DNA from 4 places in the Aeromicrobium changchenzhani genome. Region 4 is predicted to be linked to each of the others. Evidence: riboswitches for the same ligand, from Rfam matches in the RefSeq annotation. Region 4 holds a riboswitch; each other region holds the start of a gene.
What was found. Region 4 has a riboswitch for cobalamin ahead of bluB (5,6-dimethylbenzimidazole synthase). Riboswitches for the same ligand answer to the same signal wherever they lie in the genome.
Positions count from the first base shown of each region.

Region 1: it holds a riboswitch for cobalamin, as region 4 does, so the genes downstream of both, AC2YB9_RS16735 (magnesium chelatase subunit D family protein) here and bluB (5,6-dimethylbenzimidazole synthase) in region 4, are expected to answer to the same signal.
Region 2: it holds a riboswitch for cobalamin, as region 4 does, so the genes downstream of both, AC2YB9_RS16765 (CbtB domain-containing protein) here and bluB (5,6-dimethylbenzimidazole synthase) in region 4, are expected to answer to the same signal.
Region 3: it holds a riboswitch for cobalamin, as region 4 does, so the genes downstream of both, AC2YB9_RS16635 (ABC transporter substrate-binding protein) here and bluB (5,6-dimethylbenzimidazole synthase) in region 4, are expected to answer to the same signal.

Region 1 is NZ_CM172480.1:3,309,871-3,317,275, reverse strand. Features, by position in the region: gene AC2YB9_RS16735 (magnesium chelatase subunit D family protein) at 1-1,198, opposite strand, end outside; cobalamin riboswitch at 1,219-1,366, opposite strand; gene cbiE (precorrin-6y C5,15-methyltransferase (decarboxylating) subunit CbiE) at 1,461-2,672, shown strand; gene cobM (precorrin-4 C(11)-methyltransferase) at 2,672-3,427, shown strand; gene AC2YB9_RS16720 (DUF4234 domain-containing protein) at 3,519-3,935, opposite strand; gene AC2YB9_RS16715 (aldo/keto reductase) at 4,097-5,083, shown strand; gene AC2YB9_RS16710 (GtrA family protein) at 5,050-5,499, opposite strand; gene AC2YB9_RS16705 (polyprenol monophosphomannose synthase) at 5,496-6,242, opposite strand; gene AC2YB9_RS16700 (hypothetical protein) at 6,248-7,405, opposite strand, start outside.
Region 2 is NZ_CM172480.1:3,320,684-3,328,088, forward strand. Features, by position in the region: gene cobBC (bifunctional hydrogenobyrinic acid a,c-diamide synthase/histidinol phosphate aminotransferase CobBC) at 1-681, shown strand, start outside; partial or broken gene AC2YB9_RS16750 (NAD(P)-dependent oxidoreductase) at 687-884, shown strand; gene cobA (uroporphyrinogen-III C-methyltransferase) at 891-1,679, shown strand; gene AC2YB9_RS16760 (histidine phosphatase family protein) at 1,676-2,146, shown strand; cobalamin riboswitch at 2,133-2,262, shown strand; gene AC2YB9_RS16765 (CbtB domain-containing protein) at 2,298-2,513, shown strand; gene AC2YB9_RS16770 (CbtA family protein) at 2,580-3,359, shown strand; gene cobT (nicotinate-nucleotide--dimethylbenzimidazole phosphoribosyltransferase) at 3,371-4,420, shown strand; gene cobU (bifunctional adenosylcobinamide kinase/adenosylcobinamide-phosphate guanylyltransferase) at 4,462-4,992, opposite strand; gene AC2YB9_RS16785 (cobalamin biosynthesis protein) at 5,052-5,996, shown strand; gene AC2YB9_RS16790 (cobalt-precorrin-6A reductase) at 5,953-6,690, opposite strand; gene AC2YB9_RS16795 (cobyric acid synthase) at 6,687-7,405, opposite strand, start outside.
Region 3 is NZ_CM172480.1:3,295,803-3,303,207, forward strand. Features, by position in the region: gene cobN (cobaltochelatase subunit CobN) at 1-322, opposite strand, end outside; gene AC2YB9_RS16620 ((2Fe-2S) ferredoxin domain-containing protein) at 319-840, opposite strand; gene AC2YB9_RS16625 (ABC transporter ATP-binding protein) at 837-1,622, opposite strand; gene AC2YB9_RS16630 (FecCD family ABC transporter permease) at 1,619-2,689, opposite strand; gene AC2YB9_RS16635 (ABC transporter substrate-binding protein) at 2,739-3,734, opposite strand; cobalamin riboswitch at 3,755-3,945, opposite strand; gene AC2YB9_RS16640 (nitrite reductase) at 4,004-4,879, shown strand; gene AC2YB9_RS16645 (precorrin-8X methylmutase) at 4,876-5,541, shown strand; gene cobJ (precorrin-3B C(17)-methyltransferase) at 5,538-7,025, shown strand; gene AC2YB9_RS16655 (ASCH domain-containing protein) at 7,022-7,360, shown strand; gene AC2YB9_RS16660 (HNH endonuclease signature motif containing protein) at 7,373-7,405, opposite strand, start outside.
Region 4 is NZ_CM172480.1:1,946,503-1,953,907, reverse strand. Features, by position in the region: gene AC2YB9_RS09930 (RecQ family ATP-dependent DNA helicase) at 1-733, shown strand, start outside; gene AC2YB9_RS09925 (RNA-binding S4 domain-containing protein) at 761-1,129, opposite strand; cobalamin riboswitch at 1,169-1,358, shown strand; gene bluB (5,6-dimethylbenzimidazole synthase) at 1,367-2,008, shown strand; gene AC2YB9_RS09915 (spermidine synthase) at 2,019-2,840, shown strand; gene AC2YB9_RS09910 (exonuclease SbcCD subunit D) at 2,853-4,046, shown strand; gene AC2YB9_RS09905 (AAA family ATPase) at 4,046-7,048, shown strand; gene AC2YB9_RS09900 (carbohydrate kinase family protein) at 7,008-7,405, shown strand, end outside.

The sequences.
Region 1 (7,405 bases), 1.4 Mb from region 4:
CATCGCGTTGAGCCGAAACGTTCCCCCTACTCGCAGGGCTTGTGGGGGGACCCCCAGACTCAGCGGGTTCGTTCGTACCCTCGGAGGGTGAGTCGCTCGGCGGAAGGTCAGCGGGTTCGGGACTGTCGTCGGGTGGTGAGTCGCTCGGCGGAAGATCGTCGGGTTCGGGTGGCCCATCCGGCGGGAGCTCCGTGTCACCGAGGATCGCGTCGAGCAGGTCCTCGTCGATGCCGGGCGCATCGAAGGGATTGCGGCGGCAACGATGTGGGATCGACAGTCGAGCAGCGGCGCGAATATCCTCGCGGGCCACCGACAAACGATCGTTCCAGGCGGCATGCGCGACTGCGGTCCGAGCGGTCACGATGTCGGCGCGCATCCCGTCGACATCAAATGCGGCGCAGACTTCAGCGATCTTGAACAACGCCGCATCGGACAGTTCAACCTTGTCGATCAAAGTTTGGGCGGTGCGGATGCGCAATGTCAGTTCAGCCTCGGCCTCCGCATACTGCGCGACGAATCCGGCCGGATCACTCTCGTATGCGATGCGGCGCCGCACGACCTCGACGCGAACCTGCGGATCACGGGACGCAGCGACCTCGACGGTCAGGCCGAAACGATCGAGCAGTTGCGGGCGGAGTTCGCCTTCCTCGGGATTCATGGTGCCAACGAGGATGAAGCGTGCCGCGTGCTCGACCGAAATGCCGTCGCGCTCAACCGTTGACCGGCCCATAGCAGCGGCATCGAGCAGCAGGTCGACGAGGTGATCGTGCAGCAGGTTGACCTCATCGACATACAGAATGCCGCGGTTCGCTCGGGCGAGGAGCCCCGGTTCGTATTCGGTGACGCCAGCGGACAGCGCTTTTTCTAGATGCAGCGAGCCGACGACCCGGTCTTCGGTGGCGCCGACTGGCAATTCGACCAGGCGCACGGACCGTGTCTCGACCGCGACGTCAGCGGCAAATGGGCCGTCGGGAGAAAGCGGATTTGTCTCCCGCGGGTCGCTGGAGAATCGGTCGCCGGCAATAACGTCGATCGGCGGCAGAATGTCAGCGAGCGCGCGCACCATGGTCGACTTGGCGGTGCCCTTCTCGCCGCGAACGAGTACCCCGCCAACAGCTGGCGAGATCGTGGTTAATGCGAGGGCGAGCGCCATGTCATCGGATCCGACGATTGCGCTAAAAGGGTAGTGCGTTGGCATGTGAGGCTCCCGCTCCTAGTGCCGTGGATGAGCCCAAGGCCGGTCTTCGGACTTCCCCGGTTGATGCTCTTTCGAGCACTGCCGGAGTTACCGCAGCGGGCCTGTGCCGGACTCTCACCGGCTTCCCAGATTCTCCTCTTGCGAGGCACCTCGGACTCGTCTATCGCTGGTCACACTATCCCTTGGTCGCACCTGAGGTGAAGAGCATGTCCGATCGGGCCGCTCCAGCCCAGAACCGAAGGGCCAGATAACCTCAACCGTCATGAGCCCCGCGATCACCATCATCGGCATTGGTGCTGATGGCTGGGACGGCCTCGACGCCCCCACCAAAGCGTTGATCGAGACAGCCGACACTGTCATCGGCGGGGCACGGCATCTCGCGATGCTGCCGCTATCGGGTCGGCCGAGGGTGCCGTGGCCGAGCCCGCTTAAGCCACAACTGGAAGCCTTTATGGCCGCCCAGGTCGGCTCGATCGTCGTAGTGGCGTCGGGAGATCCACTTGTCTCGGGAATTGGCACGACCTTGATTGATCTGCTTGGCCCGGACCAGGTCGAAATCATTCCCGCCGTCTCCTCGGTGGCACTGGCCCGAGCTCGGATGAAGTGGTCGGCCGAATCAGCTGAGGTCATCAGCCTCGTCGGTCGCGATCCGCATACGATCCTGCGCGGGCTCGCCCCAAAACACCGGTTGCTGTTGCTCTCCGGTGACGGATCGACCCCCGGCCGAGTCGCCGAATTGCTCGTCGATGCCGGGTACGGAGCCAGCACATTGACCGTGTTGGCCGATCTCGGAACGACCGGTGAACGGCGCGATGAGCAGACTGCGGCCACCTGGGACGGGCCAGCTGCGGACCTCAATATTATTGCGATCGAATGCATCGGCGCGGAGGGGTGTGGTGCGGGCGGACTTGGTTGGGCCGTGGGGCTCCCTGATGATGCCTATGACAGCGCTGGCCAGGTCACTAAACGCGATTTGCGCGCGTCCGCGCTTGCCCGGCTCGTACCGCTGCCGGGGCAGTTGTTGTGGGATGTCGGGGCCGGCGCAGGAAGCATCGGAATCGAGTGGATGCGGGCCCATCCGACCTGCCGTGCGATTGCGATTGAAGCGCGCCACGACCGAGCTGAACGGATCGCGACCAACGCAGCGAAGCTTGGGGTTCCGGCATTGCGGATCGTCGAGGGACGTGCGCCCGAAACACTCCAAGGTCTCGAGCCCCCACACGCTGTCTTCGTCGGTGGCGGCGCATCGATTCCCGGCGTGCTCGAAGCCTGTTGGGCGGCTCTGTGTGACGGCGGCCGCCTAGTCGCCCATGGCGTCACGCTTGAGACCGAAGCGATTCTCGCCGACTGGTATGGCAGATCCGGTGGCGAACTCATTCGGATCGGCGTCGAGCGTGCCGCGCCGATTGGCGGCTTCACGGGCTGGACCCCAGCACGCACCGTGACCCAACTGTCGTTGACGAAGGAATCTTGATGACCGTCCATTTCATCGGCGCTGGTCCAGGTGCGGCTGATCTGCTCACGCTGCGCGCGGTCGCGCTACTCCAGCGGACCGACGTCTGCGTCTATGCGGGCACCTATCTCGACGATGCGGTCCTTTCACATTGTCGTGCCGACGTATTGCTGATCGACACCCAAGACCTTGACCTCGATCAGATCATCGGACATATCGTAGATGCTCACGAACAGGGCCTCGATGTGGTGCGACTATGTTCGGGCGATCCATCGATCTACTCCGCGCTCGCTGAACAATCCCGTCGCCTCGACCGACACGGTGTGCCGTGGGACGTGACGCCGGGGGTTCCGGCCTATGCGGCGGCGGCAGCGCTGCTCGGCAAGGAACTTACCGTTCCGTTGCTCACCCAGTCGGTCGTGCTCACCCGCACGCAGGCGCGGTCGACTGCGATGCCCGACCGTGAAGCATTGGCTAACTTTGCGCGCACGGGGGCGAGCCTCGTGCTGCATCTGGCCATCACGCGCATACGAGTACTTGCCGAGGAATTGGTCGGCGAATACGGGCCGGATTGTCCGGTTGCAGTCGTCGCGAATGCGAGCCAACCGACCGAACAGGTGTTCCGCGGCACCCTTGTCGACATTGCCGATCGAGTCGAGGCGGCCGGAGTTCGACAGGCGGCGGTGATTCTGGTCGGCCCGGCGCTGGACCCCGCCGTCGTTACGGAGTCGTACCTTTATGACACGAACCGCGACCGAACCACCAAACTCCGCTGACGAGTCACTCACGTACGCCGACGAGTCACTCACGTGAGTACGAAAGCGGCCGACAGAAACTCTGCCGGCCGCCTTCACACAACTGTCAGATTCAGTTGGCACCCTGTGATTGCCAGTAGTTGTTCAGCGCGCCGTTCGTCTTGACGAACCACACGATCGGGCCGACAAGAATGAACATCCCTGGGAAATACCAGAGTCCAGTCGTGCCGCTAACCGGTGCGGGCTGACCCTTCTTGGTATAAAGGCCGCCGACTTCACTCGACGTCAGATACGGCATAACGATTCCAACGAAGAGCGCCAGCAGCAAGGCCACGGCGCCGCCGATGCCGGCTCCGGTGTGGCGCTTCATTTCGCTGTGGGTCTTGAAAAACCAGACGAGTGAATAGATGCCGAGGGTGACGATGAGCAGCAGGATGCAGATGCCGGTGCTTCGAACTTTGCCCACTTCGCCCGTGCCAGCGAAACCAGCCGGGGTCGGCTGCTCCGTATAGATGTTGTCTGTTGTCATGGTGAGGTGGTTTACCTTCGTGTTAGTTGGTCGGTGCTGCATGCACCGACCTCGGCTCCGAAGACTAGTCGCTTCTGACGTCGCCCGTGCCGCTTTCGAAACAAACCGAGCAATCCATGGCGGGGTATGCAGATATTGGTGCACGGATCATGCTGGACGGTATGAAGACAATTGCATGGGGAAGCCAGGGACTCAACGCCTCGATCGAAGGGCTCGGCGCGATGGGGATGAGCGCGTTCTATGGCGGGCGTGATGATGCGGAATCGGCCGCGACGCTCAATCGCGCGCTCGATCTTGGCGTCAATCTCATCGATACCGCAGAGATCTACGGGCCGTTCCTCAACGAACAGCTCATCGGTCAGACGCTGGGTGGTCGGCGGGACGAGTTTTCGATCGCGACGAAGTTCGGCGGCGAGATCACTGATGATGGTGAACGCGGGGCTGTTAACGGCAGCCCTGAGTATGCGCGCAAGGCTCTTGAACGTTCGCTGCGACACCTCGGCACTGACCACATCGAGCTCTATTATCTGCACCGCGTTGACCCGACCCGGCCGATCGAGGAGACGGTTGGTGCGATGGCCGAGTTCGTACAGGAAGGCAAAGTGTGCTTCCTTGGCGTCTCCGAGGCTGCGCCCGAAACGATCCGTCGAGCGCATGCGGTTCATCCGCTGACGGCAGTGCAGACTGAATATTCGTTGTTCGAGCGGTCGCCGGAAACCAATGGCGTGTTGGACACTGTGCGGGAACTAGGCATCGCGTTCGTTGCATATTCACCGATCGGCCGCGGCCTGCTGTCAGGACAGATCGCGAGTGCCAACGATCTGGAAGATGCGGACAGCCGGCGGAACTCGCCACGCTTCAGCGATGACAACATCGCCGCCAACCTCAAGGTGGTTGACAAGGTTCGTGAGCTCGCCGATGCGAAGGGCATCAGCCCGGCCCAGTTGGCGCTGGCCTGGGTGCTCAACCAACCCGGCGTCGTCGCGATCCCGGGCACCAAACGGCGTACTTATCTCGAGCAGAACATCGCCGCGGCCGAGCTGGAATTGACCGCAGACGACTTGTCTGCGCTGGACGCGGTGGCACCGGTCGGCGTTGCTTCGGGTGCGCGCTATCACGAGGCGGGTATGCGTACGGTCAACATCTGATCGGTGACCTGAGGCTGAGCAAAGACCCACTTCTTGTAGGTCCAGAAGCGGAACGCTGTGCCCAATGCCAGCCCGATGACATTCGCCGAGATATTGTCGGCGAACCGGCTGGTCAAACCCATGAGATCGTGCGACACGGTCAAGGTGACGACGGAGAAGCCAAGCCCGATCGCGTTGAACAACACGAACAGTGCCACCTCACGAGCACGATTTGCACTGTCGCCGCGCCAGGTGAAGAGACGGTTGCCGATATAGGTCACCACCATGGCCAGGATGACAGCGAGGATCTTTGAGACCGACGGGTCCAGCGTGGCGAGCACCGGCAAGTTTCGAAGTTCGTTGAATGCCGCGACGTCGACGACATAGCCGGCGCCGCCGACCGTGAGGAAGGAGAAGACCTCGGGGGAGAGTTTCATCGCCCGGCCACCGCCGGCCTCGACTGCCGCAGCGCTCGACCGAGGATCTCATCCCAGCGCCAGAACAACACCCGGACAAGCGCCTCGCGGACGATTGAGCCGGTCATCTTCGAGCTGCCGTCGGTACGATCGGTGAACGTGATCGGCACCTCGGTGACCTGCAATCCAAGTCGGCAGGCGCGCCATGTGTTCTCGATCTGGAAGCAGTAGCCATTGGACGCGGCGTCGATCGCTCCAAGCCGCACGAGCGCTTCGAGCCGGAACGCTTTGAAGCCAGCCGTCGCATCTTTGACGGGAAGCCGCAGCATCAGCCGGACATACAGGTTGCCGCCGGCCGAAATCAACCGGCGATGCCACGGCCAGTTCTGAACGCCACCGCCAGCGACATAGCGCGAACCGATAGCGACATCGGCGGTGTCGAGCGCGTCGAGCAGCGCCGGAATTCGGTCGATCGGATGGGAGAAGTCGGCATCCATTTGGACGACACGATCGAAGCCCCGGATTTCGGCCCAGGCGAAGCCAGCGCGATAGGCCGCGCCGAGCCCGTCTTTCGTGCTGCGGCTGAGCAGGTTGATGTGGCGGCCGAAGTCGGGATGGCCGGTCACGAGCGCGGCGGTCCCATCTGGGCTGCTGTCGTCGACGATCAAAATCTGGGCCTCCGGTACGGTCGCGCGAACGTCGGTCAGCAGCCGGCTGATGTTGAGCGCCTCGTTGTAGGTCGGGATGACGATGAGTGTGGCCATGGCAGTTAGCCCTTCGTGGTGGGAGGTACGAGCGGGTGCTCAGAGCAATAAGTCGTTGTCGGTAGCGGTGGCCGGGTGATGCCGTTGTGGAGATAAATGGTTCGGCCGCAGATATGGCCAAACCGGTGGTAGTCGCTCCGGACGGTGGCCACTAAACCCGTGCTATCGACGCCCCAGGAATGGACGTGTTTCCAGGTCACAAACCACGTGGGGGCATTCGGGCCCGAGAGAACTCGGCCGAGGTCATGCAACTGTGGATCGAGGGTCTTGACCGGCAGGCTCCACAAATACGGATACGGCGAGGCAAGATTCGCCGCGAAGTTGACATTGGCATGGCCATAGACCGTAACGAGAGTGTCGCTCCTGTTGGCCGAGGACGCGATCGCCCTACCGACAGTGATAGCTCTGCTCGGCTGGCCAGCCGTCGGTAATGCTGTATGCCAACTCATCACCGTCGAGAGGACGACGAGCACTACGAGTGGTCGGACAAGCCATTGATGCCTAGCGATCAGTACGCCGGTGATGATCGCGACGGGTGCGATTAGTTGGATCAAATAGTGCGTCCAGTAGCTACCGCCGAACGCAATCGAAGCGGCATCGAATGCGATGACGGCGACGAGGCCCCAAGCTGCAGCACCATAAACCCGGCGGGTTTTGACACCCCATGCTGTCAAAACGACCAGCGCGACGAGCCCGCTTGTGACCGATGCTGTCAGCAGGGCGACAAGTCGACCAGAGGATGGCGGGCTGCCGGCTGCGGCCAGGACACGGCCGGCCTGAAGCCGAAATGGATACATTGCGTCGAAGACACCGCGAAATGGTGTGCCGTGCAACCACGTGTCGATACCGATCACAAAGGCGGTAATGAAAACGCCGATCAAAAAGTCGCCGATCAGCTGCAGTCCACGACGTGCCGTGACCTCGTTGCGGTGCCAGGCGACGATGATGGCGACCAGCAGAAACACGAAGACATCGGCAAAATTTTGTTTGATCAGGAGGGCACACAGAGCGGCGACACCCGCACTTGTGGCGAGCAACTGGGCGTGTCGTTTGTGATCGCTCCTGATCGCGGCGATCGTGGCGGTTATGCCGATGACCACAAACGGGGCAGCGATCATCTCGCCGTCTACCTCGACGGTGCCGAATAGCGGTGTCGTGCACAG
Region 2 (7,405 bases), 1.4 Mb from region 4:
GCTTCAGGATTCGTCCTCGACCCGGATGCTATTCCCGCCGATGCCGATCTCGTCATCATTGGCAATCCCACCAATCCGACGAGCGTTTTGCATCCAGCCGACCGACTCCGAGCGCTGGTTCGCCCCGGCCGAATTTTGGTGGTCGACGAGGCGTTCATGGATTCAGTGCCCGCCGAGCAACATTCGCTAGCCGCCAACCGCGTGCCCGGCCTCATTGTGGTTCGAAGCCTCACCAAGTTGTGGGCAATCCCCGGCATTCGCGCTGGCTATATTCTCGCCGAACGTTCCGTCATCCAAGAGCTGCGCGATCGGCAGACACCTTGGTCGGTGTCGACCTCCGCTGCGGCGGCGCTGATCGCGGGTATGAGTGACGTGGCCGTCCCCGAGGCCGCCGCGCGAGTTGCCTCGATTGGGATGCGCAGAAAGCTCCTCGTCGACGGATTGACCGAACTTGGGTTGGCGCCAGTTGGCCCGGCCGCAGCACCATTCGTTCTGGTCAAAGTCGACACGTCGATCCACCAACAACTCCGCGCTGCTGGTTTCGCCGTACGCCGGGCCGACACATTTCCAGGTCTCGACGACAGCTGGATCCGGATCGCCGTACGCCGGGCCGAACGTACCCGCCAGTTGCTTGCAGCGCTCACCCCCATGTTGCTTAAGATTCCAGAGAAAGTCCGGTGAAGAGGGTGAATCGACAGTCATTGGCGGGTCGCCAGGTTACGGTATTCGGTGGTGAGGGGTCTGCAATCGGGCACATCGCAGACCTCCTTGAGCAGCGGGCAATCGTCCTGGTCGTCGCACCGACCGTTTCGGCGACGGTGACTGATCTGGTGGACCGTCGCCTAGTCACCTGGGACCAACGCGAACCTACGCTCGCCGACCTGGCCGCGATCCAATTCGGCGTTGGAGCGGCCCGGGCGCAGCTCGCTCCGACACCGGCAAGCAATGCCGGTCAGGTCATCCTCGTTGGCGGCGGTCCCGGCGACCCCGGACTGCTCACCGTCGCCGGGCGGGAGGCGCTCGAACGCGCTGACGTCATCGTCACCGATCGACTGGCGCCGCTGGCCGCCCTCAAATGGGCCCGACCGGACGCCGAGATCATCGATGTTGCCAAAATCCCCGGTGGTCGGTCAGCGCGCCAGGAGGACATCAACCAGCTCCTGATCGACCATGCCCGCTCTGGCCGCACGGTGGTCCGGTTCAAGGGCGGCGACAATTTCGTCTTCGGTCGCGGCGGTGAAGAACTCATCGCTTGCCTTGCCGCTGGCATCGACAGCCAGGTGATCCCGGGCGTGAGCTCGTCAATCGCCGCGCCCGCGGCCGCCAATATCCCGGTCACCCACCGCAGCCTCACCCAAGCCTTCACTGTCATTTCAGGCCATGTGCCACCCGGACATCCCGATTCAACCCTCGATTACGCCGCGCTTGCCAACTCCGGCGCAACCCTCGTCCTGCTGATGGCGGTACGGAATCTGCCGGCAATCACTACCGCGCTGATCGATGCCGGTATGGACCCCGAGATACCGGCCGCAATAATCGCCGACGGTGCACTGCCGAGCCAGCGGGTCGTACGGGCGTCACTGACAAAGATTGCTGCCGCCGGATCGGCCGCCGAGATCAAGCCTCCCGCAGTGACCGTAATCGGTTCAGTCGCGTCGATCGACGGCTTGATGCCATGATCCTTTGGGTCCGTCATGGCCAGTCGACCTGGAATGTCTTCGACCGCATGCAGGGGCAGGCTGTTCATCCGCCGCTAACCGAACTCGGGCAGCAACAAGCTGTCGCAGTCGCCGAACTTCTGGCCGATCGTGGCGTCACGCGCATCGTGTCGTCGCCGGCGGCACGAGCGACGCAGACCGCCGACGCAATCGCCGCGCGACTCAGCCTCGGCTATGACATCACCCCATTGTTAGCCGAGAAGGATCTCACCGAATCGATCCCCGACGTGCTCACCCGCATCCATACTTTCTTGGCTGGCGACACTTCCGGGAGGATCGTTGTGGTCAGCCATGGCGACACAATTGGACTCGCAATAGGGCTGCTCGCAGGACTTCGCCCCGAGTTGCCAGCCAATTGCTCGATCACCTCAATCAACCCCGAAAGTGGCGCCGTCGAAGTCGTGACTGCTACGCCATTGACCGACTAAATCAGCGCGCGATAGAGTGCGATTGCTTACTCTGAGGAAGCCGGTGAGAATCCGGCACAGTCGCGCTACTGTGAAGCCGCAAGGCCAAGTCAGACACTCAGGTTGAGTTTTCACTCAATGGGACGCGTTTTATCCCCTACTGGAGGTCTCCATGTCATCGGCATCCCCCGCAATCACCCCCGAACTCGAGATTCCTTCGATACCCATCGGAAAGATTGCCCCGTGGGCGCTGTTCTTCGGAATGCTCGCGCTCATCGTTTTGTTCTTCATCAGCGCCGATCAGGGCGCAATCTCGATCCCAGCTGGCAATGCCGTCCACGAGTGGGTCCACGACGGACGCCACCTGCTCGGCTTCCCCTGCCACTGACCCTTCCCTGAGCAACCGAACCCACTTGTGGGTTCGGCCTACTCGTCATCCCTGATCGGAATCATCATGACCGTACGCAACATTCTCATCCGTGGACTCATTGCCGGACTGTTCGCCGGCTTCTTCACTTTTCTCGTCGCCCATCAGGTCGGCGAACCACACGTAAACGCCGCCATCGCGGTCGAAGAAGCGCACTCCGCGCCTGAAGCGGCGGATCCGGCCGAAACTGCTGGGCATCACCACGAGGAGAGCGAAACCGTGGTCACCCGCCACAATCAGCGCACCTGGGGCTTGGCCACCGGAACGATCTCAGTCGGTGTCGCCCTCGGCGGGCTTGTCGCCCTCGTTTCCGCCGCCGCCATCGGCCGCATTGGTCGACTGCGCCCAAGCCAATCGACCGCACTGATTGCACTGCTCGGGTTTATCGCAATCGCGTTCGTACCATTCATCAAATACCCCTCGACACCACCAGCCGTCGGTGAGCCCGACACGATCGGTGCCCGCACCGGCGAGTATTTCGCCTACCTGGTCATCTCCGTCGTAGCGGCTGTCGTTGCAGTGCTCCTCACCCGACGGCTGCTGGCCACGTTGAGCGTTTATCAGGCCGTACTGACCGGCATCGCCGTCTACCTCGCGACCGTGGTCCTCGCCGGCGAGTTGATGCCAACGGTCAACGAGGTGGGCGACTTCCCAGCCGACACGCTGTGGTATTTTCGTCGCGCATCGCTCATCACCCTGGCCACGATGTGGGGCTCGATCGGGATCATTCTGACTGGCTTGGTCGGCAAACTGTATGAGCGAGACGTCCTCTCCAATACGCGTCTAGAGTTTGCTGCCAGCCTGTGAACAACCCGACTGTGAACACTGCGTGGGACGGCGCCACCCCGGTTGCTGCTCCGTCGGCGGCAACCCGGGTGGCGGCGACCGAGCGGCTAGCCGGGTTGGCCACGCCCGCCGGAGCGCTCGGTCGCCTCGGCGACCTCGCAGTCTGGGTCGCGACCACCCAGGGGGTATGCCCACCCGTGCCGGTCGACCATATCCGGGCCGTCATCTTTGCCGGTGATCATGGGGTGTCGGGGCACGGGGTCTCGGCCTATCCGAAAGAAATCACGCCGGCAATGGTGCGGCTGTTCCTTGCAGGTAAGGCCGGTGCCTCGGTCCTTGCTGCCCAGCACGGTGTATCGGTTCGAGTACTCGATCTCGGCGTCGATGACGATCTCGCCGGGGCTGATCCGGCGGTCAGTGAGTTTAAAATCCGCCGTTCGAGCGGTGCGATCCATCTCGAAGATGCGTTGACTGCCGAGCAGACGACTCGAGCACTCAACGCGGGCGCAACCGTGGCCGCACAGGAGATCGCGGCCGGCGCTCAAATGCTAATCAGCGGCGACATGGGAATCGGCAACACCACGCCCGCTGCCGCGCTGATCGCCGCTTCACTCGGACTGCCCGCGACGGAGGTCACCGGGCTCGGCACCGGCGTGGACGAAGCTGGGTTGGCACGCAAGATCGAAGTCGTTCAAGCAGCCCTCGACCGCACTGGCGATCGGTCCGATGATCCATTTGCGACGTTGCAATCGCTCGGCAGCGCGGATTTGGCCGCATCGACCGGCTATATGGTGGCCGCTGCCCGGGCGGGAATCCCGGTACTCATCGACGGTGTCCTCTCGGTCGCTTGCGCGATCATGGCCGATCGCTTCGCTCCCGGCGCCGCTGCCTGGTTTGCGGCCGGACATCGATCACCCGAGCCGGCCCAATCGTTCGCGTTGGAGAAGCTCGGCATCCTGCCGATTCTCGACCTCGAAATGCGACTCGGCGAAGGCAGCGGAGCGATGGCGGCGGTGCCGCTCGTCCGTTCGGCCGCACTGTTGCTGAGCAATGTCGCACTACTGGCCGACATACTTCCTTGATCGCTTCAAAGCACTGTCCCCATTCAAAGTGCTGTAACGCTTCAAAGCTTCAAGGTGCGTCCGGCAACGACCAGCAGGACTTCATCGCACTCGGCGGCGAATCGTTGGTTGACGGTGCCGAGCAAGTCGCGGAACAGCCGGCCGGATCGGTGCTCGGGAACCACACCCATACCGACTTCGTTGGTGACGGCAACCAGGGTCGCGCTGCTGGCGCGCCACGCCTCAACTGCTGCGTCCACACGTTCGAAGACCTTCGGCTCCCAGTCCTCGCGGATCGCATCCCACACGTCAAACTCGTCGAGCAGCGCGGTGAGCCAAGTGCCCAGACAGTCGATCAGCACTGCGCCCTCGGCCTGCTCGATCGCCGAACTCAAGTCATGGGTCTCGACGGTATGCCAATGGGCCGGGCGACGCGCCTGATGCGCGGCGATCCGTGCCCCCCAGTCCGGATCGAGATCGTCCTCGACCGATGGGCCGGGTGCGATATAAGTGACGCTGGCCTCAGCGATCAGCAACGACTCGGCATGGAACGACTTGCCCGAGCGCACTCCCCCGGTAACCAAAACCTTCATTTTGTCTCGCTCATGATGATTTCATCGTATCGGCAAAATTGCCCATTGACGGTGTATGAATGAGCCGATCTCGTGCCGCAGGTTTGGCGCTCGGCTATGCCGCCGATCGAGTGTTCGGCGATCCGACCCGGTTTCATCCGGTCGCTGGGTTCGGCCAACTGGCAACCGCGGTCGAGCGACGCACTTACGCCGATAGCCGTGCGCGCGGAGTGCTCCATTCGCTGGTTCTCGTGGGTTCGGTGGGGCTGGTCGGCAGCGTCGCGGATCGACTGATCCGGCGTCGTCCGATCATCCATACCGCGTGCACGGCGCTGGCAACTTGGGCGGTGATCGGCGGCAATTCGCTCGGTCGGGAGGGCGTCGCGGTCCATCAAATGCTCGCCACCGATGACCTTCCTGCCACACGGCAACAACTGACGCATCTGGTCGGTCGGGACACATCCGAACTCGATGCTGCGGAGATCTCAAGGGCGACGATCGAATCAATTGCTGAAAACACGTCAGACGCCGTGGTTGCGCCGCTCGTGGCGGGTGCAATTGGCGGGATCAGCGGGCTGCTGGCATACCGCGCAGCCAACACACTCGACGCCATGGTCGGGCATCGGAATGCGCGTTATGGCAATTTTGGCTGGGCGTCGGCCCGGCTGGACGACCTGCTCAATCTTCCCGGCGCACGACTGACCGCAGTGCTTACGACCCTCCTCGCGCCTACTGTCGGCGGCAGTTCGCGCGCCGCGTTGACCGTATGGCGACGCGACGCCCGACACCATCCGAGCCCGAATGCGGGGCCGGTCGAGGCGGCATTTGCTGGCGCGCTGGGGGTGACTCTCGGCGGCATCAACCGTTATGGCAACTGGATCGAAGACCGACATACGCTGGGCGACGGGCCGGCACCGACAGCGGCGGAGATCGAACAGACCGTGGCGCTGGCGAAGAGGGTCGGGCTCGGCGCACTCCTTGTCACCATCGCGCGGACCAGTCGAATGCCGACGCGACGTCGTTGACGGTCAGCACCTGCGGATCGCTCGGCTTCCGCCTGACCACGATCACCTTGACGCCAAGTTCAGCGGCGGCTTCCAGTTTGGACCAGGTGTAGGCGCCACCGGAGTCCTTGGTGATCAGCACATCTGTGCTGTGGGCTCGCATCAGATTGCGTTCGCCCTCGAGGTGGTATGGACCTCGACTTGTCAGGACCGTCCAAGCGTCCGGCAACTCGATGTCGGGGACGTCAACGACGCGAATCAGCGCCTCATAGCTGCCCAGCGGACCGGTGAAATGACCCAATGCCTGCCGTCCGGTGGTCAGAAATGGTCGTGTACCGAGCCGCGCAGCAAGCGCTGCGGCCGCATCATGGTCGTCGACCCAATGCCACGTGTTGCTGAGCGGCGACCCGTGCCAACCGGGTCGTTCGAGCCGCAGTAGCGGTAGCGCGGCCCGCGCGCAGGAGGCGATCGCATTTGCGGTGATGCCTTCGGCAAATGGATGGGTGGCATCGACGACAGCCGAGATTTCAGCAGTTCGGTAGTAGTCGATCATGCCCTCGACACCGCCAAAGCCACCGACCCGCAACGCCCCAACTGGCAGCCGCGGCCGCAAAACTCGTCCCGCGAGCGAGGACACGACAGAAACGTCGGCCGCCACCAGCTCGGCTGCAAGTGTGCGTGCCTCGGCTGTTCCGCCGAGGATCAGGACCGTCATTCGCCGGTGCCCGGCGGCAGGATCGCCAAATCTGCTGGTGCACCCTTGGCCATCAAGGTGAGTAGGGCGTCAACATCGAGATGCTGTTCGACCAGATCACCAAGCAGGTCGAGTCGGGCTTCGCGCAATGCGGCGAAGCTGACGTCAGCCGACTCGTAGCTATGCCCGACCGCGGCCGCGACCTCGCCCAGAAACGCACGTCGGAAGTTGTCCGATTCCAAACTTCCGTGCCACATGGTGCCGAACACATTGCCGCGTCGAGCACCGCCTAGGAAATCGTCGTCGCCACCGTGTTCGATGTGCCCATGATGGATCTCATATCCCGTTGCTGGCTGTCCCAACGCCGTACCACTGGGCAACCGCAGCGTTTTGTCCCGCTGAAACGTCGTACTGACATCGAGCAGGCCAAGCCCTTCGATTTCGGCGCCCGCAGGCTCGTCTTCGATCCCGTTTGGATCAGCAATCGATCGCCCGAGCATTTGAAAGCCACCGCAAATACCAAGCACCGGTCGTCCAGCTGCCGCGTGTTCCAGCACGACTCGATCGAGACCGAGCCGTCGCAACCAGGCCAGATCGGCAATCGTCGCGCGTGTTCCGGGCAAAACAATAAGATCCGCATCGCGAAGTCCGCGCGCATCGGAACTGAATACAACGTCGACACCGGGCTCGATACCAAGCGCATCGACATCGGTGAAGTTGCTGATGCGCGGTAGTC
Region 3 (7,405 bases), 1.3 Mb from region 4:
GTCCACCTTCGGCGAGGTAGCGATGCGCCTCGGCCGCAACTCCGATCGGGACGGTGGATTGTTCCATCAACTCGGCACTTGGCGTCTGCTCGCCGCCGAGTACGACCATCGGCTTACCGGTCGCACGGATGCGTTCAAACCCGCCACACAGATCGTCGACGGTGCCCAAGATCCGAGCCACAATGATGTCGGCAGCCTCGAGCGCATCGCTCATTGCTTGATGCGGCGGCCGGCTCGGATTGGCCAGCAGGTAGTCAGCCCCCGAAGCCCGTGCCGACAGCAAATCGGTGTCGGAGGTGGAAAGCAAAGCAATTGTGGTCATGATGTTCCTTCGGGGTTGTACGTTTCGAAATCCGGGCGTTTGGGTGTGCGCGGCAACAGGTGAGCTTCGACCGGGCGCCCGCCAATCAGGTGTTCGCTGACGATCGCGGCAGCTGCAGCCGCGTCGACCAGTCCGTACCAAGCGTCATCGGGATGCACCGTGACGATCGGCGCAGGATTGCAAGGGAATTGACACCCGGTCTGGGTCACCAGAACGTCGGTGTCGGTCAGCCCCGCCGCCGTGAGAGTAGTGGCGAGCGCTGCGGCGGTTGCATCAGCACCCTGCGCACTACAGCGGGGGCCACGACATACGAAAACCTGATGCCGATAGCCCGGCACATCTTCCCAGCCCGGCGAACAAAGCGGCGCTTCCTGACCGGTCACTTCGCTGCGAAGGGACGGATCGCCCAGTTGGAGGAAAGCCACCGACGTGGCACTGCGACGGGCCGCCAGCTCTATGAGCATTTTCTTATCGCTGGCGTCACGGACCGACATACCGACCAAGATCACCGCAGTCATACACGATCCCGATGCGGAGTGACGTCACTCCAAGTGACGTGAGGTCGCGCCACGTGCGGATGCTCCTGCACAGATCCGTCCACCTGATAAACGGCAGCAAGAAGGCTGCGATTCAAGACCTGGTCAACGGTTCCGTAGGCCACTGTGTTGCCCTGATCGAGCACAATCAGGCGATCGCAGAACGCCGCGGCGAGTTCCAAGTCATGCAGCGCAGCGATAGTGGTAATGCCAAAGCCCTTGACGGCTTTTAGCAAATCGATCTGATGGCCAAGATCGAGATGATTGGTCGGCTCGTCCAGCAACAGGAGCGATGGTTGTTGAGCCATCGCGCGCGCCAAATGCGTACGTTGACGCTCGCCGCCCGATAGCGTCGGCCAGACTTGATCGGCCAAATGGGAGATTCGACTTGCCGCCATTGCCTCGGCAACGATCGACGCATCATCGCACTGCGCTCCTGGCCACCGCCCGCGGTGCGGCGTGCGGCCCAATTCGACAACTTGGCGAACCGTGAGATCAAGACCGGTGTCGGCCTGTTGCTCAACGAACGCGATCTTGCGTGCCCGATCGCGACCACTCAGGCGATGCAGATCGACGTCGTCAATCAGCACTTGGCCATGGCTCGGCCGGTGAATTCCGGCCAGCACATTGAGTAGCGTGGATTTGCCCGAGCCATTCGGTCCGAGCAATCCCAGGAACATTCCCGGTTCAACACTTAGGGAAATGTGCTCGATGATCGTTCGCGACGGCGCACGCCACGCCACATCTTTGGCAGTGAGTTTCATGAGCCGCTCGCTTTCCGCCGCAACAGCCAACCGAACAGCGGCGCACCCACTGCCGCGGTCACCACGCCAACCGGAATTTCCTGACCGCTGACCAAGGAGCGTGCAGCGGTGTCGGCCCAGACCAGCATGACCGCCCCAAGCAGCGCACTCAGTGGGAGCAACGTGTGGTGTCGCGGACCGAACAGCATCCGCACCATGTGCGGGACGATCAAACCGACAAAGCCAATCGCACCGGTGTACGCAACAAGACTTGAGGTAAGGAATGCGGTGCCGATCAGCAGCACCCACCGGACCGTATTGACGTTGACGCCCAAGGTTCGCGCCGCCGTCTCACCGAAGGCAAATGCATCCAGACTCGACGCGAACATCATGATCACGATGATCGACACTGCGGTCGCCAGCAGGAGGAATATGGCCGACCCCCAGCGCAATCCCGCCAACGAGCCGAGCGTCCAGCTCAACACTTCGCGCGCAGCATCACGATTGCCGCTGAAGATGACCAAAAAAGCGGTGTAGGCGGCGCACACTTGACCGACCGCAACTCCGGCAAGGATGGTCCGCGCCGGAGGTAGGTCACCTGATCGTCCTGCGGCAAGCGCCAGGACCGCAATCAGCGCCAGAATCGCGCCCGCGAACGCGAACGCAGTGATCGCGGCCGACCCGATCAGAGTTCCGAATGACACGCCGAGGACGATCACGCTAACGGCACCGACCGTCGCGCCACCGCTGATCCCCAACAGATAAGGATCTGCCAGGTCGTTGCGCGTCAACGATTGAAGTACCGCGCCAGCAATCGCGAGTCCGGCGCCCGTCGCTGCTGCACCAATCACCCGCGGCATCCGCAACTGCCACACAATCTGGTCATCAAGCAGCGTCACGTCGAAACTGCCCAATTGCAATCTTCGAGCCACCACCTCGGCGACCGTGTGCAACGGCATCGACACCGAGCCGAAGGTCAACGCAATCCCGATCGTGGCGATCAGCAGAATCGACAAGACTATGGCCGCCAATGCCGCCTGCGGCAACGTGGAACGGCTGCGGCTGCGGCTGGCTATCGCATTGAACATCAGCCCACGTCGAGATTCCCGAGGACGTACTTACCGCTGATCGTGCGTCTCATTTGCCCTTCTCCAGCGCCGCCATCTGATCGGCGACCGTGATGGCACCGTCCACAAGCCGCACCCCCGGGGTGGTCTCGGAGAACGGGATCTCGACATATGCCTTGGCCTTGACCGCCCGCAGTTGACTCAACACCGGGTCCTTGGCCAGGTAGGTCTGCTTGGCCGCAACGGTCGACCAGTTGGCGTCAGCGAACACGATGACATCGGGATCAGCCTTGATGACCTTCTCCCAGCTGACATCGGCCCAGCCGCCGCTGAGCTTCGCAAAGACGTTCTCGGCACCCACCGCGTCGAGGATCAACTGCGGTCCGCCCTCACCTGCGCCGGCGAATGCTGCCTTGTCACCCGAGTCGAACCAGAAAACCCGCAGGCCTTTGCCATCAGCAGACGCCTTTAGCTGTGCCAATGTCTTCTTCTGGTCGGTTTCGATCGCAGTTGCGCGCTTCGAGACACCAAAGATGTCGGCCACGGCATGAACCTCAGCCCATACCGAATCAAATGAAGCATCGGCATTCGGATGATCTTTGCCGCAACCGAATGGCGATATATAGGTCGCAACGCCACTTTTGGCCAGTTCTGCTTGGGTTCCAACCGCCTTGGCATCGAAGGCGCTCCCGTACGACGCGTACGCAAAGTCTGGTTTGGCAGCAAGGAACGATTCGTGGTCGGGGTATTCCTTAGCCAACACCTTGACCGAATCGTAAGCCTTCTTCCACTTCGCCGGCACGGCGTCGTCGAGATAAGCGGTCCCCGCTAGTTGGCTCTCGACACCGAGCGCCAGCGCGACCTCAGTTGCGCCTTGATTCAGTGTCACCGCGCGTTTGGGTTTGGTATCAACCGCGGAGGTATGGTCGCAACTCTTGGCTTGTACAGGATAGTTGTCGCCACTCACAGCGGCTTTTTCGGCAGCAGGTGCGCCCGCGCAAGCGGTGAGCACCAACCCTCCCGCGATGGCGACAAGGACAATCTTTGGCAGGGGTCGTCTGCGCATTTTTACTCCAAACCCTCGTGGAAATATGACGCGCCTTGGCCGGTCTCCTGACTCACGCATCAACATCGTGCGGCTGACCTTCCCAGACTGCTGTCCAGTGGTCCCCATGACGTGAATCATGGGCATGAGTCGCACGACTCAGCGCTTACAGTGGCGAGGGCCGCGTCGGATTTTCACCGACTTCCCGAGCACCAGGGCACCCGCAACGTAGCAGAGCGGACCGGTCAACTGCCAGCCCGGCCCACCGTGCGATGTGGCACGATGAGCCGGTGACGCGCACGTATGTCGACCGCTGCCCAGGTGTTCTCCGGCCGTGGATCGCCGAGGATGGGGCCCTCATCCGGCTTCGGCTCATCGGCGGCGCGCTGCCGGTTAAGGCGCTGTGTGCGCTGGCCGAAGTTTCGGCTGTTTGGGCCGACGGAAACATCCTGATGACCAAACGCGCCAACTTGCAGTTGCGCGGAATCGAGCACGTCGATGGGTGCCTACCCGCCGAGTTCATCGCCGCAATTTCAGCGACCGGACTGTTGCCGGTTCCCTCGCACGAGTTGGTCCGCAACATCATGATTTCGCCGCTTACCGGGCGCTCCGAGGGCCGCCTCGATGTTCGGCCGATCGCCGATGAACTCGACGCGTTGTTATGCGCCGACCCTGTCTTCGCAGGTTTGGCCGGTCGTTTCCTGTTCGTGCTCGATGACGGGCGCGGTGATCTCGTCGATCGGCAACTCGACCTCGGCCTCATGGCGGTCGACAGCGATACGGTCCAATTGCGGATCGGCTCACACATCTGGGGTCCGATCGTGCCGCCATCCGATGCGGCTGAACTGCTGCTGGACAGCGCGGGCCGGTTTCTTTCGATTCATGGCGATGGTGACACCGCGTTGTGGCACATCGATGAGTTGCCCGCCCAGGGTGCCGAACTCCTCAACCACCGGCACGCCCGCCACTTACGCACCCAGGTCACCTCGTTGCCTCTGCCGTACGGCAGGATCAGCCAGGCTGACGGCCTCGTGGCTCGCCATCTCGAGGTACCTGACGGTGTTCTGACTCCCGCTTTCGTCGATGAGGTGGCCGAACTCGCGAGTCCTGAGGTAATCGTCACTCCCTGGCGCAGCGTCATTGTTCCCGATTTGGAGTCCGCATGAAACTCGAACGACCGAACCGTCATTTCGACTACATCGATGACGGCCCGGCCATTTACGTCGACTCATTTGCGACGATTCGGGCCGAGTCGGATTTGTCGCAGATACCGGCTGCGGCCGAGAAGATCGCGGTCCGCATGATCCACGCCACCGGTCAGACCGACCTGGCGAAGGATCTGATCATTCATCCGGGTCTCGTCGCCGCAGCTCGTGCGGCATTGGCCGCTGGTGCTCCGATTCTGACCGACGCCAATATGGTTGCTTCCGGTGTGACTCGTGCACGCCTCCCCAAAGACAACGACGTGTTGTGCTTCCTGCGTGCTCCTCGGGTGCCGGCACTCGCTGCCGAATGGGGCACAACCCGATCGGCGGCTGCGGCCTCGCTCTGGACCGACCATCTCGAAGGTTCGGTTGTGGCGATCGGCAATGCCCCTACCGCGCTGTTCCACCTGCTGGAGATGCTGCTCGATGGCGCACCTCGACCGGCAGCAATCATCGGTGTGCCAGTCGGCTTCATCGGTGCGGCCGAGTCCAAAGAAGCGCTCATCAATTTGCATATCGATCACCCCGAGCTGGATATTCCGTTCTTGGCCGTGCGTGGTCGACGCGGCGGCTCGGCGATGGCCGCCTCGGCGCTCAACGCGATCGCGCAGGAGAAGGAATGACCGGCAAATTGTACGGCGCCGGGCTCGGTCCCGGCGATCCCGAACTCATCACCATCAAAGCAGCTCGGTTGATCGCGGCGGCCGATGTCATCGCCTATCACTCAGGCGTCGGTAAGAGCTCTATCGCGCGAAGGATCGCAGCGCATCTGTTTCCCGCCAACGTTGTCGAGGAAGATCTGCGCTATCCGGTCACGACCGGAATGACCGACCATCCGGGTGGCTACGCCGGGGCGATGGCTGACTTCTATGAGGAATGCGCGGCGCGACTAGCCATACATCTTGAGGCTGACCGAACCGTTGTGATTATCGCCGAGGGCGACCCGTTGTTCTATGGCTCGTACATGTACATGCATGACCGGCTCTCATCACGATTCCACACCGAAGTCATACCTGGGGTCACCTCGATCGCGGCCGCTACGGCAGCAGTCGCCTCCCCGCTGGTGCGCCAGACCGATGTGCTCACGATCCTGCCCGGCACGCTGCCCGAGCCCGAGCTGGCGCGGCGACTGGCTGACACCGATGGCGCGATCATCATGAAACTCGGCCGGACGTTCCCCACCGTTTATGCCGCTCTGACCCAGGCTGGCCGGCTCGACGATGCGTTGTACGTTGAGCGCGCCTCGATGGCCGAGGAACGCTGGCTGCCGGTCCGCGATGTCGATCCGACCTCAGTACCGTACTTCTCCATCATCGTCGTACCCACCCGCACCGTCGACCATGAGCCTGCCGAGCAGCCAACTGCCAGCGGTGCCGCCGCTGAACTCCTCGTTGTCGGCCTCGGCCCCGGTCCAGACCGATGGCTGACGCCCGAGGTCAGCGACGCACTCGCCACGGTTGACCATGTGATCGGCTACGCCCCGTACGTCAACCGGGTTCCGCAGCGAGTTGGCCTCGAACGTCATGCGAGTGGCAACACGGTTGAGATCGACCGCGCACGCCATGCCCTGGAGTTGGCCAAGGCTGGTGAAAGGGTTGCTGTCGTTTCCGGCGGCGACGCCGGGGTCTTCGGCATGGCCGCCGCAATATTCGAAGCTGCTGAGGATCTGGAATTCGCCGAGGTCCCAATCCGCGTTCTGCCCGGTATGACGGCAGTACAAGCGGTTGCGGCACGGGCGGGCGCTCCGCTCGGCGGCGATTTCGCCGTGATGAGCTTGTCGGACCGGCTGAAACCATGGGCATTGATCGAGAAGCGGCTCCGCGCGGTGTCCGAGGCCGACCTCGTGCTCGGCATCTACAATCCGGCATCGCGATCACGCAGCACTCAGGTCGCCGAAACACAGGCAATCCTGCTTGAGCATCGTTCACCGGAGACCGTCGTGATCATCGGCCGTGATGTCGGCCGCGAAGACGAGTCGCTCACTGTCACGACGTTGGCTGAACTCGATGCACCGTCAATCGATATGAAATGCCTGTTGATCATCGGTGCCAGCGGCACAAGAGTGACCGCGGCGGGTCTGACCTGGACTCCGCGATCGACGGCATGAACGGCCCGCCAGAATTGCCGATCGCAGAGTTTGCCTTCCCCGGGCCATTGCGTGACCGATTAGTCGCCGCGATTCTCGAAGGCGCCAAAACCACAACGTCCTCGACCCTGATCGAGACAACCAACGTCCGCATCACCCGGCTTGCCGACGTTGATGAGGAACATGCCTTTGGCGAGGGCGAGGGCTACGCATCGGTCGATGAATGGCACTCCGGCCATGAACGCTTCTGGCACGGCGACGAGATGCGCGACTATCTTCAGGACCCAGATTTCGGGGTCGATGATGAGACCCAGATTGTTCTCGAGCAATTTAAGCTTGTGGAGATTCTGGGCTAACCGAAGCAGCATTCAGGCAGCGTGGCGCTGCGCGATGATGGAGTT
Region 4 (7,405 bases):
GCAAGCACTCCAGCGCGATCTCGACGATCCCACTGCCGCACCGTGCGGCCGGTGTGACAGCTGTGCTGGCATCTGGTTTCCCACTGACGTTGCGGCGACGGCGACGTCGACCGCGGGCGCGGCGCTGGACCGGGTCGGCCTCGTGATCGAACCGCGGGCACAGTGGCCGACCGGGGCCGAACGGCTCGGTGCCCCAGTCAAGGGCAAGATCCGACCCGACGAACGTGCCGAGCCAGGTCGCGCCTTGGCACGATTGACCGATCTGGGTTGGGGCGCTGCGCTCCGCGAGACTTTTGCCGCAGGAGCAGAGGACATATCGGCCAGTGCGGTGATGTTGGATGCCTGCATACGCGTATTAGCTGGCTGGAGCTGGAGCGAACGTCCGACCGCGATCGTCCAGATGCCCTCGCGGCGTCACCCGAAGCTGATCACCTCGGTTGCGGAGTGGCTGTCACAGCGCGGCCAGTTGCCATTGATTGGGACGCTCAGCCCAATCGGTGACGGGCCAGTCGGTGAGTCGGGAGGCAACAGCGCCTTCCGATTGGCCAACGTGTGGGATCAGTTCACCATCGGGCCTGAGCTTGCCGAGAGCCTCGCAAGGCACGCGGGGGAGCCGATCCTCTTGATCGATGACCGAGTGGACAGCCGCTGGACGATCACGGTCGCGGCTCGGCTGCTCCGTCAACAAGGTGCATCGGCAGTTCTGCCATTTGTATTGGCATCAGTGGCCTGAACCGGTCAATGCCTGAACTTAGCGAGCTCAGCGGCCGCGAAGCCGTTCGATCAGACGTCGGTCGCGCTTCGTTGGCCGCCCGGCGCCGCGATCGCGGGTCGGAACTGATGGACGCTCTTCGTTCGGCGGAAGCGCCGGGGTGTGATCGTCGAAGCAGGTGACTGCGAGCGGTGCGCCGACTCGCTTGGTCAGGAGTTTCGTCACGACTAGGGTCCGCTCGCGGTCGCCGGTGAGCGCTTCGATCCGGTCGCCGATCTTGACCGCCTGCGACGGCTTAGCCTTCTTGCCGTTCAGCCGGATATGTCCGGCCTTGCACGCGGTCGATGCTGCCGAACGGGTCTTGTACAACCGCACGGACCACGTCCAGACGTCGACCCGCACCGAACTCAACTCCATACCCGGACTCTACGACGTCGCCCCATGAGTAGGATCTTTGCTGGCAACAACCTGCGAGGTGCTCCGCAAGGAGAGAATCGGAAAGCCGGTGTGAATCCGGCACAGGGCCCGCTACGGTGATCTCGAGTCGCCGGTCACGCGTTCACGCAGCCACTGGACCTCGGTCTGGGAAGGCGACCGGCCGATGTTGACGGGAAGTCCGGAGACCGGCCTCGCATCGATCTGTGCGGGAGCCCTATGAATACCGAAGCCCTCTACGACATCATTTCTCGACGCCGGGACGTACGCGCCGAGTTCACTGGCACGCCGCTTGAGGAGAGAACGCTGCGACGTGTGCTCGCGGCGGCCCACGCGGCGCCCAGCGTTGGACACAGCCAACCCTGGGACTTTGTCCTGGTGCGCGACCGGGAGACCCGCCAACGGTTTCGCGACCACGTCGAGGCCGAACGTCGCAGCTTTGATGAAAGCCTTGATGCCGAGCATCGCCGAACGTTCGCAAAAATCAAGGTCGAGGGAATCATGGAATCGGGGTTGGGGATCGTCGTGACCTATGACGCAGGTCGGGGTGGAAGCCACATCCTGGGACGGCATGCGATTGCCGATGCCGGACTCTATTCAACTTGCCTGGCCATCCAGAACCTGTGGCTGGCGGCAACTGCCGAGGACCTCGGGGTCGGCTGGGTCTCGTTCTACCGTGAGCCATTCCTGGCCAATCTCCTCGGCATCCCCGACGGCATTCGACCGCTTGCATGGTTATGTGTCGGCAACATCACGCAACTCCAGGACAAGCCCGATCTCGAGCGACATGGGTGGCGGCAGAAACGCCCGCTCGAAGCCGCTATCCACTTCGAGCGATATGGCGCGGTTGCCGCCGACTAGAGTGACCGGCGTGCCAAACGACGATTCTGATTTCACGCTCGAGGCCGATTGCGACCGTGGGACGGGCTACCTGCTCAAGGTGGGACAAACCGATCAGTCATATGTCGATTTGGACGATCCAGAGTGGCTTGAATTCGACTACATCCAGCGGATGGCAGATGCGCTTGAGGCATTCGATCCGGAGCGCCAGCCGATTCGCGTAATTCATATCGGGGGAGCGGGCATGACTTTGGCGCGATATGTCGCAGCGACCCGGCCGAAGTCGCCGCAGATTGTGCTTGAACCCGATGAGGCTTTGACCGCCTTCGTTCGTGAACAATTGCCGCTGCGCCAACGCTCAGGCATTAAGGTGCGCGGCATCGACGGCAGAGCCGGGCTCGCTGCGATGCGCGCCGATTATGCGGCTGTCGTGATTCTCGATGCCTTCGATGGTGCCCGCGTGCCAGCGGAGTTGACGACCGTCGAAGCGCTCGCGCAGGTTGCAGCCGTCCTGCAACCGGGCGGAATGTTTCTACTCAACCTGGCCGATCGCGCCCCATTCGACTATCTACGAAGAGTGCTCGCCGGGCTTCGAGGCGAGTTCGCTCAGCTGATGTTGAGTGCCGAACCGGCCACGTTCAAGGGGCGTCGCTTCGGCAACGTCCTCGTATGCGCTGCCGATGTTGAACTGCCCAGCGCTGAGTTGGCGCGCAAGGCAACGCGTTCGGCATTTCCATATCGGGTGATTGCGGGCGCCGAAGTCGACCGTGCCTTCGCTCGCGCAACGCCATTCACCGATCAGGACTCGGCGCAGTCGCCCGCACCGCCGGGCGGCAAGGCCTTCTTCTCCTGACACCTTCTTCTCATGACGCTGTCGGTGGCACCCATTACCGTGAGCGGTGTGAGAATCCTGCATACCTCCGACTGGCACCTTGGCCGTACATTCCACGGTGTTGACCTGCACGACGACCAGAGCGCATACGTCGACCATCTGGCCAGCGTCATTGAGGAGCACGAGATCGATGCGCTGCTCGTGGCTGGCGACGTCTACGATCGCTCTGTTCCGTCAGTGCAGACAGTCCGATTGCTCGCATCGGCGCTGGTTCGACTGAGCCAGCTGACGACGGTGATTTTGACGCCGGGCAACCACGACTCATCGATACGACTCGGCTTCGCCGCTGAACTCATGAACGATAACCTGAAGATCCTGGCTGACACCTCGAACATCGGTGAGCCGGTCGTCCTCGGCGACGGTGCCGTTTGTGTCTACGGGATTCCCTATCTTGATCCAGATGCAGCGCGGGTATCGCTCGTGGCCGATGGGGCCGAGCTGCCAGCCCGCTCCCATGAGGGAGTGCTGACGGCGGCCATGACCACAGTTCGCGCCGACCTTGCCGGGCGCGACGGCAAGCCGACGGCGATCGTCATGGCGCACGCCTTTGTGGCTGGCGGCGAGGCCAGTTCGAGCGAGCGTGACATCAAAGTTGGTGGTGTCGACGTCGCCCCATCGGGAGTTTTCGATGGCGTCGACTATGTTGCGCTCGGCCACCTTCACAGCCCACAGAAGATCACCGCACGTCCCCGCGGTCCGATCGTGCGCTATTCAGGCTCGCCGCTTGCCTACTCCTTCTCCGAAGAAGGGCGAATCAAGTCATCGACGCTGCTCGACATCGACGACAACAAAATTGTGGTGACGCTCATCCCCACGCCCGTACCTCACCCGATCAGGACAATCAGTGGGTCCATGGCGGAGGTTCTCGACCCCGACAAAGATGAGCTCGACAATGCCTTTCTTCGCGTGCGCATCACTGACACCGCCTATCCCGATGGCATGTATGCCAAGGTCAAAGCCCGCCACCCCGGTGCGGTCGACATCCAACATGTACCCGCTGAGCCGGGCCAATACGTCTCTGCACCGAAGATCGATTCATCGACCGATCCGATGGATGTCCTCAAAGAGTTTGTGACCTATGCGACCGGTGTGGCGCCGTCGCCAGCGGAGATCGACGTTCTCCAGACGGCCTATGACGACGTTCGATCGACGAAGCGGAGCGCCTGATGCAGTTGCACCGGCTCAGCTTTCAAGGCATCGGTCCTTTTGCTGGGGCTTTCAGCATTGATTTCTCCGAATTCGGCAGCAGCGGCATCTTTTTGCTCGCCGGGCCGACTGGAGCGGGCAAGTCGACGATCATCGACGCGATTGTCTTCGCCCTTTACGGCACGCCAGCCAGCTCGGAGGCGAGTGATGAGCGTCTGCGTTCGCACCATGTTGACCCTGCGACGACGTCCTTCGTCGAGTTGACGTTTGAGACCAATGCGGGCATTTTTCGCATCCACCGCACCCCGAGCTATCAGCGTGCCAAGAAGTCTGGCACTGGCACCACCCGGCAGAATGCCACCGCCCGACTCATCAAGATCGATGCGGTCGACGACCTCGACGGGGGCACAATTCTAAGCGTCAGCGCCGCCGAAGTGGGGGGTGAGATTCCGCGGATTGTGGGGCTGACCAAGAAACAGTTCGTGCAGACCGTGGTCTTGCCACAGGGTGAGTTCGCAGCGTTCCTTCGCGCGAGTGGCGAAGAGCGACGCGGCGTCCTGCAATCAATCTTCCGGACGCAGATGTATGACGAGATTGCCCAGAAACTAATTTCTGGCCGAAAAACAGCCCGCAAAGAGGCGGAATCGGCAAGCCAGCTGATCAACACGGCAGCCAAATTATTTGTCGCGGGCGCCGGCGATGAGATCGATGATGAGAACTTCGCCGAATTCGACGATCCGGCCGACCTTGTGGCCCGCTGCCAGGCATTCGTAGCTGGTTATGAAGAGAGCCTTCAGACGAAACGGGCCAGTCGTGATGCGGCCGTCGAGTGGCAATCCCAGAGCGCCGATCGACATCAGAATGAGTTGAAACTGGCCGAACGCCTGGAGCGTCGCCGTTCGTTATTGGCCCGGCAGACCGCGTTGGCGGGTCACCGCCCCACAATCGACGTCGACGCCACACGACTCAAACTGGCACAACGCGCCGTCGGGGTTCGTTCGGCGCTTCACGCCGAGGCTGGAGCCGAAACGGTGGCCGTCAAAGCCGAATCGGATCTGGTGGCTGCGCAATCAAACTTTGGGGCCGACGCCGACCAACAAACGCTCTCCTCGGTGGTGGCGAGGATCGAAGCGATCGTGACCGAAAGGAGCACGATCGCCGCGCTGTTGCCGATCGAAGTAACATTTGCCTCCCGTGAGGACGCAATAGCCGCATCGACCGCGCGAGCGGCCGAGTTGAATTGTGAAATCAACACCCACACGGGGGCAACGGTGGATCGACCACTGAAACGGTCGGCCCTGATCGGTTTGATTGATGTTGCACGCAAAGCCGGTGATGACCTCGCGCTGGCGAACACTGCGCTGGCGCAAGCCACCGCAGTCCGAGCGGCCCTCGACCGGCTCGATGCCATGAATGCCGAAGGCGTCGGCCTGCGCGCTGGAGTTGCGACACTACTCAGTGGAGCGAGCGCAGCCCAGCAACATGTGCACGATCTGCGGCAATGTCAGTTGGCTGGGATGGCCGGTGAGCTCGCGCTCGATCTGCGACCAGATTCGCCGTGTCCGGTATGTGGATCGCTGCAGCACCCGACCCCGGCTGTTCACGACACCGATCAGCCCACCGACGACAATATTGCCGCCGCAGACCGCGCTCGAATCGAGGCCGAAACGGCACATCGGTCGGCTCACGACCGGCTGATCACCTTCCAAACGACTCGACAACACCACATCGATGAACTCGGCGAAGTCAGCGCCGAGGAAGTTGCCGCGCGGCTAGTCGCGGCCACTGCGCGGGTTGAACAGCTTGCCGAACTCGCGGGCACACACGCCGACCTTGATCGACGGCTGGCCGAATTTGATGCCGATACCCAACGGTTGGCCGCTGCGCTGACCGCCGCTCAACTCGAGCGGGCCGCGCTCGCGGTCGAACTCAAGAATTTGGTGGACCGGCTTGGCGAAGATCGCCAAACGGTGGTGGCCGCCTTGTCGAGCCGGGCAGGAAGCCTCGTGGAGCTCGATCGGATTCTCACAACCGAGCGGCGTCGGCTCGAAGCGCTGAGTTTGGCTGTTGAACGCAACACCAATGCATTGTCCGAACGCGATCGCCGCCGTGAGGAAGCTCGGCAAGCGGTCGTTGAATCGGGTTTCGCCGATGTTGCCACCGCCCGCGCGGCGGCAATGGATCAATCGGTAATGGATGAGATCACGGCCCGCGTCGCCAAACATCAACAGGAACTAGCGGTCGTCACGGCCGGATTGGCCGACCCGCTCATCGCCGTGTTGACCGGCGATGAGCTGCCGGCTGTCGATACCGCAGCCGAAACAGCCCGCCAAGCCGCGGCAGCCTGCACCGACGCGGAGAACATCGTCCATGCCGCGCTTGCCCGACACACGGATCTGGTCCACCGACTCGAGGGTCTACAGAGTGCCATCAACGACAACAACACACTGCTTGAAGCGATTGCACCGATTATCCGCATGGCCGATCTTGCCGAGGCATCGACCAAAGCGAACTCGGCCATGCTAACGCTGGGCTCATTCGTGCTGATGCGACGCTTCGAAGAGGTCCTGCTGGCCGCCAATTCACGCCTCGTACCAATGTCCGGCGGTCGTTATCGGCTAGAACGCAGTGATGAGAAGGAATCGAAGGGCGGCAACAAGACCGGTCTGGCATTGCGGATTTTTGACCAGCAAACTGGCCAGCAACGTGAACCGAAAGCATTCTCTGGTGGCGAGACGTTCTACACCTCGCTGAGCCTTGCGCTGGGGCTCGCTGATGTCGTCATGAGTGAAGCCGGTGGTATCGACCTTGGCACCTTATTTGTCGACGAAGGATTCGGCAGTCTCGACTCAGAAACGCTTGACACCGTCATGGGTGAGCTCGGCAAATTATCTGAGGGCGGCCGAAAAGTGGGCATCGTGAGCCACGTCGAGGAGCTCAAGCAGCGGGTCACCGATCAAATCACAGTCGCACGCAACTCGGATGGATCGTCCAGGCTCACGCTGGCCGGTGGCGATGGCTAATCGTGCCGCGCAGGTTTTAGTCATCGGCGAATCGCTCATCGACGTCGTGGTGAGAAGCGACGGTCCAACGTCTTCGCATGTCGGTGGTAGCCCCGCTAACGTGGCCGTGGGCCTGGCGCGACTTGGCCATCAGGTTGAGTTGGCAACATCGTTCGCTGCCGATCCGTATGGCAAACAGATCACGGCCCACTTGCTGGCCAACGGCGTCACGGTCACAGCAGGATCGGAGCACGCGGGCAATTCATCAACGGCTACCGCCAGACTCGATGCCGCTGGCGCCGCCACCTACCAATTCGAGATCGTGTGGTCACCAGCTGGGCTTGAGCCCACCACCGCTCCCGAGGTCATCCACACCGG